Marinobacterium aestuarii: one gene and its partner. The protein of the gene in region 2 binds, or shares a complex with, the protein of the main gene of each other region. Links are inferred from orthologs where the notes say so. Each region holds a gene or a part of one and is shown on either strand. Other genes may lie near its edges.

The links.
Region 1: the proteins of uvrD (region 2) and uvrB are in contact, whole or in part, in a crystal structure (PDB 7EGT), measured with the Thermus thermophilus proteins. The link is inferred for Marinobacterium aestuarii from one-to-one orthologs. Residues at the interface, in WP_096412145.1 of Thermus thermophilus: His654, Arg656, Phe657, Gln666, Asp668, Glu669, Lys680, Arg681, Leu682, Ser683, Lys685, Tyr686, Ala687; in WP_096411307.1 of Thermus thermophilus: Glu23, Leu25, Arg26, Asp27, Gly28, Glu29, Arg30, Phe31, Arg55, Glu326, Asp327, Phe328, Glu379, Ser382, Gln383, His398, Gly400, Arg401.

Annotation. Positions count from the first base shown.
Region 1 is NZ_CP015839.1:3,408,742-3,412,082, forward strand. What follows is about bases 449-3,341. They hold uvrB (excinuclease ABC subunit UvrB), read right to left. Parts: upstream 2,955-3,341; coding sequence 942-2,954; downstream 449-941. Other genes in these bases: A8C75_RS14880 (PilZ domain-containing protein), read left to right, coding at 480-896; A8C75_RS14890 (pyridoxal phosphate-dependent aminotransferase), read left to right, coding at 3,229-3,341. In the rest of the region: A8C75_RS14875 (ABC transporter permease), read left to right, coding at 1-372. UniProt on the Escherichia coli protein: The UvrABC repair system catalyzes the recognition and processing of DNA lesions. A damage recognition complex composed of 2 UvrA and 2 UvrB subunits scans DNA for abnormalities.
Region 2 is NZ_CP015839.1:5,095,747-5,100,521, forward strand. The notes cover bases 950-3,881. They hold uvrD (DNA helicase II), read left to right. Parts: upstream 950-1,271; coding sequence 1,272-3,491; downstream 3,492-3,881. Other genes in these bases: A8C75_RS22410 (homoserine kinase), read left to right, coding at 950-1,139; A8C75_RS22420 (class I SAM-dependent methyltransferase), read right to left, coding at 3,517-3,881. Also shown: A8C75_RS22405 (DUF2782 domain-containing protein), read left to right, coding at 1-157; more of A8C75_RS22410, read left to right, coding at 162-949; more of A8C75_RS22420, read right to left, coding at 3,882-4,371; A8C75_RS22425 (acyl-CoA thioesterase), read right to left, coding at 4,491-4,775. UniProt on the Escherichia coli protein: A helicase with DNA-dependent ATPase activity. Unwinds DNA duplexes with 3'-5' polarity. Translocates on single-stranded DNA with 3'-5' polarity. Initiates unwinding more efficiently from a nicked substrate than double-stranded DNA.

The sequences.
Region 1 (3,341 bases), 1.7 Mb from region 2 along the record:
CCCTTTGTGATTATCACCGTCAATGCGGCACTGTCGGGGTTTGACTATTCCCTGATGCGTGCGTCTCTGGGTCTGGGTGCGACGCCCGGTTACACCTTTTTCAACGTCATCATGCCGCTGATTCGCCCAGGCGTCATCTCAGGCGCCCTCTTCGCTTTTGTGACCTCCTTCGATGAAGTGGTAGTTATCCTGTTCTTGGCGGGCCCGGAGCAGCGCACTATCCCGCGGCAGATGTTCTCGGGGCTGCGTGAGCAGATCAACCCCACTATTCTCGCCGTGGCGGTGTTGCTGGTCGTACTGTCGGCATTAATGCTGCTGACCATTGAATATCTGCGGGCCCGGGCCGAGAAAATACGCACCGGGGAGATTTAACAGGCGCCGGGACCTGGCCCTGGTTTTGAGTGCCCGATTAGGGCGGTAACATCGGTACAGCGTCTATACTGCAGGCCACAGTGCCGCCGTGGAAAAAGGACTCGCCCATGTCACGCCACTATATCCGCCACCCCTCGGAGATCCCCATTCAGATTGTGCTGGCGGGCCAGCCCCATGAGCACAAGATGTCGAACATCAGCCTGGGCGGGATCTGTGTCCACACCCGCCACTGCCTGCCCGATAATACCGATATCATTATTCGCATTCCGCTGCTGATGCCACAGTTCAGTGCCTCCGGCCGGGTACGCTGGTGTCATTACCATGCGCTGGAGGATGCGCTACTGGGTATTTGCTTTAGTGACGAAGAAACCGCCTTTGCGGTGCGCATGGTGGAGCAGGTCTGCCATATAGAGAGCTACCGGCAGCGGGCCTGCCGGGACACAGGCCGCAACTACAGCAGTGAAGAAGCCGCCATCGAGTGGATTGCGCGCTACGCACACCGCTTCCCCAGCAGCAGCCAGTGAAACCGCCCCCGGCGGGCCTGGCAAAGCAAGGGGCAAGAAGAATGCTCAAGCTGAGTGTTTAAGGCGCTGCAACTCGTCACGGTAATGACCCGCCAGTTCAAATTCCAGGTTTTTAGACGCTTCGTACATCTTGTCTTCCAGCTGACTCATGGCCTTGGCGAGCTGCTTGGCAGTCATGGTGGCCGGATCGAACTGGGTATCGCTGGCCTGGGCCGCCACCTTCTTGGCACCGCGCGTAGCCTTGCGGCCCGGAATGGTACTGGCGCCTTCCATTATATCGGCTACCGACTTGTAGATACCCCGCGGCACTATGCCGTGCTCCAGGTTATAAGCGACCTGTTTTTCCCGCCGTCGTTCAGTCTCGGTGATGGCACGCTGCATAGAACCGGTAATACGATCGCCATAGAGAATGGCGCGACCGTTAACGTTACGGGCTGCCCGGCCTATGGTCTGGATCATCGAGGTTTCGGAGCGCAGAAAACCTTCCTTGTCGGCATCAAGAATGGCCACCAGCGCCACCTCCGGCATGTCGATGCCCTCGCGCAGCAGGTTGATGCCCACCAGCACATCGAACTGGCCAATACGCAGATCGCGGATGATTTCGACCCGCTCCACAGTGTCGATATCCGAGTGCAGGTAGCGCACCCGTACGCCATGCTCGGCCAGATAGTCGGTCAGGTCTTCGGCCATGCGCTTGGTCAGCACAGTGACGATAACGCGTTCCTCGTTGGCCGTGACCTTGCCAATCTCGGACAGCAGATCATCCACCTGAGTCCGGGCCGGACGCACCTCCACCTGAGGATCAATCAGCCCCGTGGGCCGCACCAGCTGCTCGGCGATCTGTCCGGCATTGGCCGCTTCATACTTGCTCGGCGTGGCGGAGACAAAGATCATCTGTGGCGCCAGCGCCTCCCACTCCTCGAAGCGCAGCGGCCGGTTGTCCAGCGCCGACGGCAGGCGAAAGCCGTACTCCACCAGGGTTTCCTTGCGTGAGCGGTCGCCCTTGTACATGGCGCCCAGCTGCGGCACTGTGACATGGGATTCGTCGATCACCACCAGGGCGTTGTCCGGCAGATAATCGAACAGCGTCGGCGGCGCCGCGCCCGGCTCGCGGCCGGACAGGTAGCGTGAATAGTTCTCGATGCCGGAGCAGTACCCCAGCTCCATGATCATTTCCATGTCATACAGGGTGCGCTGCTCCAGCCGCTGTGCTTCCACCAGCTTGCCATGATCGCGCAGCTGCTTGAGCCTGGGGTGCAGCTCATCCTTGATCTTGTCGACGGCCCCCAGCAGCACCTCGCGGGGAGTCACATAATGCGTCTTGGGGTAAATCGTGACCCGGGGCACGCGGCGCAGCACCGCGCCAGTCAGGGGATCGAAGAAGCTGATCTGCTCCACTTCGCTGTCGAACAGCTCGATGCGCACGGCCTCGGTTTCGGATTCCGCCGGGAACACATCGATGACGTCGCCGCGCACCCGGTAGTTGCCACGGTGCAGCTCGACATCGTTGCGTTTGTACTGCAGCTCCGCCAGGCGGCGCAGAATGTCACGCTGGTCGATTTCTTCGCCCCGATCCAGGTGCAGCATCATCGACAGGTAGGACTTCGGATCGCCCAGACCGTAAATGGCCGAGACCGTGGCCACTATAATGGCATCGTCCCGCTCCAGCAGCGCCTTGGTGGCCGACAGACGCATCTGCTCGATATGATCGTTGATCGAGGCGTCCTTCTCGATAAAGGTATCGGAGGACGGCACATAGGCTTCAGGCTGGTAGTAGTCGTAATAGGACACGAAGTATTCGACGGCGTTGTCGGGGAAGAACTCGCGGAACTCACCATACAACTGCGCCGCCAGCGTCTTGTTGTGGGCCAGAATGATGGTGGGCCGCTGAATCTGCGCAATCACATTGGCAATGGTAAAGGTTTTGCCCGATCCGGTAACACCCAGCAAAGTCTGGGCCACCAGGCCCGATTCAATGCCATCGATCAGGGTGGCAATAGCGCTCGGCTGATCTCCCGAGGGCTTAAAGCTGGACTGAAGTTTAAATCGCTGTTTCATTAACCCACCTGCCTGACAACGCGACCGCATATACTAACCTACCTGACCGCCAAGCCCTACTAGGCAAGGCATTCAACGGCCAATCCGCTGCTCGGCCGCCCCCAATGTTCACCTGAGGCGCGGGTCCTGCGCGCAAAAGTCGCGAAGCTGCGGATTTTCTGCGTCAAAAACTGCATTTTTTCGGTACAAGGATTCAGACTGGCAAGGGATTCCGCTATCATTGATCGGCTTGAAAAAGCAGCAAATCCAGTACCGACTAATAGAGGATTGTGGCTTGGACGTTCAACTTTCAGACCGTGTAAACAGTATCAAACCGTCCCCGACGCTTGCGGTTACCAACCGTGCAGCCGAACTGCGTGCGGCCGGCAAGAACATTATTGGTCTGGG
Region 2 (4,775 bases):
TTACGAATACCGCGTCAACGGTGTGCTGAAAGAGGTCAAGGTGGTTCCCAAAGTCGGGAAGCCCTATTATCTGGTGCCGGTCGAGGGTAGCGGTGAATTCAGCCGCTTCGAAGAATCCTCCCTGCTAATCCCCAAATGGGTCATCTTCAGCTGGTAATATTGTGGCGGTATATACAGAAGTAACTGCTCAGGACCTCAACCGCCTGCTGGCCGACTTTGATCTCGGCACGCTGGTCGCCCACAAGGGTATAGAAGGCGGTATAGAAAACACTAACTATTTTGTCACGCTTAAAAGCCCTGCCGGCCTCGAACAGGAGTTTGTCCTGACACTGTTCGAAGAATTTACGCTGGATGAAATGCCCTTTTTCGTCGAGCTGACCTGCTGGCTGGCCGAGCGCGGCAGCCCGGTGCCCGCACCCTTCAAGGACCGTGACGGCATTGCCCTGAAGCAACTGCACGGCCGCCCGGCGCTGCTGCTGCCGCGCTTTGGTGGCCAGCATGTGTCCCAGACAGAACTCAGCCCGGCGCACTGCAGCTCCGCTGGTGCAGCCCTGGCCCAGTTGCATCTGGCCGGCTCCGAGTTCTATCTGCACCGCCAGGCCCACCGCGGCGTCTTCTGGTGGCGCCGCGAGAGCCAGCAGATTGCTCGCCTGTTGCCGGAAGATGAAGCCCAGCTGCTCAGCACCGAAGTGCGTAACTTCGATGCCCTGCGTGCAGCCAAACTGGATCTGCCCATGGGCGTGATCCATGGTGACCTCTTTCACGACAACGCGCTCTTCAATGGCACCGACGTGAGCGCCATTCTGGATGTCTACAACGCCGCCACTGCCTATCTGCTGTACGATCTGGCGATAGTGGCCAACGACTGGTGCACCAAGCCAGACGGCAGCATAGACACTGAACGTGAAGCTGCCCTGCTGCAGGCTTACAACGCTGTACGGCCGTTCACCGACGACGAGCGTCAGGTCTGGTCACAGCTGACCCGCACCGCCGCCATGCGTTTCTGGCTCTCGCGCCTGATTCCCTGGCTGGGTATCGAACAGGCCGGGCGCCAGGGCGTTGAAATGAAGCTCAAGAACCCCGACGAGCTCAAGCGCATTCTGCTGCACCGCATAGAACAGCCTTCGCAGCTGCCCTGAATCAGGGCGGCAGCCAATCGTAGTCGTTCGGGTTATACTGGACGTCCATACAGCCCTTTATCTTCCCGGGGTCGCCCGCGACTAACGCGCAGACGGCCCCGAGATCAACCGCAGAGCCCGATTGTTGCCGCCATGGATTTAACCCCGATTCTTGACTCACTCAACGATGCCCAGCGCGAAGCGGTCTCTGCACCTGTGCAGAATCTGCTGGTGCTGGCCGGTGCCGGCTCCGGCAAAACCCGCGTGCTGGTGCACCGCATTGCCTGGCTGATCCAGGTCGAGGACATCTCGCCCTACTCGATCATGGCGGTGACCTTTACCAACAAGGCCGCGCGGGAAATGCGCGGGCGTATCGAAGAACTGCTGGGACTCAACCCCCACGGCATGTGGGTGGGCACCTTCCACGGCCTGGCGCACCGCCTGCTGCGCTCGCACTGGCGCGATGCCGGCCTGCCGGACAACTTCCAGATCATGGACAGCGACGACCAGCTGCGCCTGATCAAGCGTCTGGCCAAGGAAATGAACCTGGACGAACAGCGCTGGCCGGCGCGACAGTTCCAGTGGTTTATTAACGCCCAGAAAGACGAAGGCCTGCGTGCGCGCCACATAGAGCCCTCCAACGACCCATTCCAGCGCACCATGCTGAATATCTACGTAGCCTACGAACAGGCCTGCGAGCGTGGCGGCATGATCGATTTCGGCGAACTGCTGCTGCGCAGTCTTGAGCTGCTGCGCGATCGCTCGCCGGCGCTGCTCAAGCACTACCAGGAGCGTTTTCGCTACCTGCTGGTGGATGAGTTTCAGGACACCAACGCCATCCAGTACGCCTGGCTGCGCCTGCTCTGTGGCACAGAGCGCAAGCTGATGGCCGTCGGCGACGATGACCAGTCGATCTATGGCTGGCGCGGCGCCCGCATCGAGAATATCCAGAACCTGCCGGAACACTTCCCCGGCACCACGACCATCAAGCTGGAGCAGAACTACCGCTCCACCAAAAACATCCTGCAGGCGGCCAACGCCGTGATCGGCAATAACCAGGGGCGCCTTGGCAAGCAGCTCTGGACCGAAGGCAGCGATGGCGAGCTACTGTCGGTCTACTCGGCCTTCAATGAACAGGACGAAGCCAGCTTTATTGTCGGCCGCATCCAGCAGTGGGTACAGGACGGCAACCTGCGGGTCGACTCCGCCGTGCTGTACCGCTCCAACGCCCAGTCTCGTATTCTCGAGGAAATGCTCATCCGCGCAGGCGTGCCCTATCGCATCTACGGCGGACAGCGCTTCTACGACCGGCTGGAAATCAAGAACGCCCTGGCCTATCTGCGCCTGATGTCGAGCCGTCACAACGACACCGCCATGGAGCGCGTGATCAATGTACCGACCCGCGGCATAGGCACCCGTACCATCGAACTGCTGCGCCAGCACGCCCGCGAGCAGGAACTGAGCATGTGGCAGGCGGCCTGCGAAATTATCGAGCAGGGGCTGCTGCCAGCCCGTGCCGGCAATGCCCTGCGGGGCTTCCTTGAGCTGATCGACAGGCTCGATACTGAGACTCGGGATACCCAGCTGCACGAGCAGACCGAGCACATGATCAAGCACAGCGGTCTGGTACAGCATCACGAGAAGGAAAAGGGTGAAAAGGCACAGTCTCGCCTCGAAAACCTTGATGAGCTGATCACCGCTGCGCGCCAGTTTGCCGGCAGCTGGCAGGAAGATATCGACACCGAGGAAGGTGAAGCCCGCACGCCGCTGGTCGCCTTTCTCGATCAGGCGGCACTGGATGCCGGTGATGCCCAGGCCGACGAGCACCAGGACAGCGTGCAGATGATGACACTGCACTCGGCCAAGGGGCTGGAGTTCCCGCTGGTGTTCCTGGCGGGGATGGAAGAAGGTCTGTTCCCCCACAAGATGTCGATCGAGGAACCCGGCCGGCTCGAGGAAGAGCGTCGCCTGTGCTACGTCGGCATTACCCGGGCGAAGCAGAAACTGTATCTGACCTACGCTGAATCACGCCGCCTGCACGGCCAGGAAAACTTCAACCGCGCCTCGCGCTTTATCCAGGAAGTGCCGCCCGAGCTGATCGAGGAAGTGCGCCTCAATGCCCAGGTGCGCCGCCCGCTGACCGCCCGAAGCCCGAGCGAGCCCCTGTTTCAGGGCGGCGGTTCCTCACTGGCCAACGCCGAGGTGCCCGCCACCAACATTTCCCTGGGGCAGCGCGTCGGCCACGCCAAGTTTGGTGAAGGCATAGTGGTCAACTACGAAGGCTCTGGACCCAAGGCTCGAGTGCAGGTGAACTTTGATGACGAGGGTTCCAAGTGGCTGATGCTCGGCTACGCCAACCTGCAGCCGCTGTAAGAAACACAGTCTTCCGCGCTGCGTCCTACATAGCATCCAGCGCCGGTGTGACCTTGCGCAGCCACAGGCTGGTTTCCAGGGCTTCATCCGGCATTGGCAGCCCCGCCACAAAACTGTGCTGCAACTGGGGCTGCATGCGACTGGCGGCGTAATGGCTGGACCAGAGCGGTGTAGCAGCGCCGCTACTGAGCAACACCGCCACTGCCTGCTGTTCGTTGTACCCGCGCCAGTGCCACTGCTCGGGGTAGTCGTCGGGCAGCAGAATGTCATGAAAGTGCACCAGCACGCCGGCGGCCAAACGCGGCCAGACCCGGTTCAGCAACCAGTCGACATCGCTGCCCGGCAGCAGCAGATGGCTGGAATCAATAAAGAGTAGATCCCCCGCCTGCAGACGCTCGAACAGGGCCAAGTCTGCCTGCTGTACCGGCGTCGGGACCAGCGTCAGGTTCAGGGACTGGATATCGGCCCGCGGCGCCGGATCAATGCAGATCATTTCAGTATCCAGCCCCTCGTCCCGGCAGGCTTTGGCAAAGAAGCGCGTGGAATGACCTGACCCCACTTCAATAATCATCCGCGGACGTTGCAGCCGGGTCAGGCCGTAGGCGATGGCGCCATCCAGACGGGGAAACCAGCTCTGCTGCCAGCGTGGCAGCGGCGGCGGGGTATTACTGAAGCCCTGCAGCTGTGGCGCGAAGCTATCCAGTGCACTGAGCAACTGACTGAACTGCGGTTCATGGCGCGCCAGCAGAGTCTCCAGCGCAGGATAGGATGGCGTTGCGAGCGGCAGCTGGTCGGCGTAGCGATAGGGAATGAAATAGCCCTGGCGGCGCCATCCGAGCAAGGTCGACAGCGCCATCCTGAGTAGTTTTATACGTCGCATCTGTGTGCCATCTCCAAAGCGCAGGCCAAGCGGGGCCCTGTTAGTCCATCAAACCCCGACATTGTTCAGCTGGAGGTGCCACTCAAAGGTGAAACAGGCTCATTTAACGGCAAAGACGATTACTGCGTGGGCAGCGGGCGAATATGGCCGTGCTGATCGATGGCCACCTGGACGCATTCGGTTTCGGTCACCTTGCGCAGTTCCCGTCCATCCGGGCAACGACCCCAGACTTCAACCAGAATACGCGCCGAGCTGTTACCCAGTTCGACCACGCGGGTATAGAAGCTGAGAATGGTGCCGACCAGCACCGGCGAGAGAAAGTCCATGCTCCCCACCGACACCGTGGCAATACGGCCTTCAGCAATCTTGGCGGCGCGAATTTCCGCCGCCTCAACGGCCCGAGC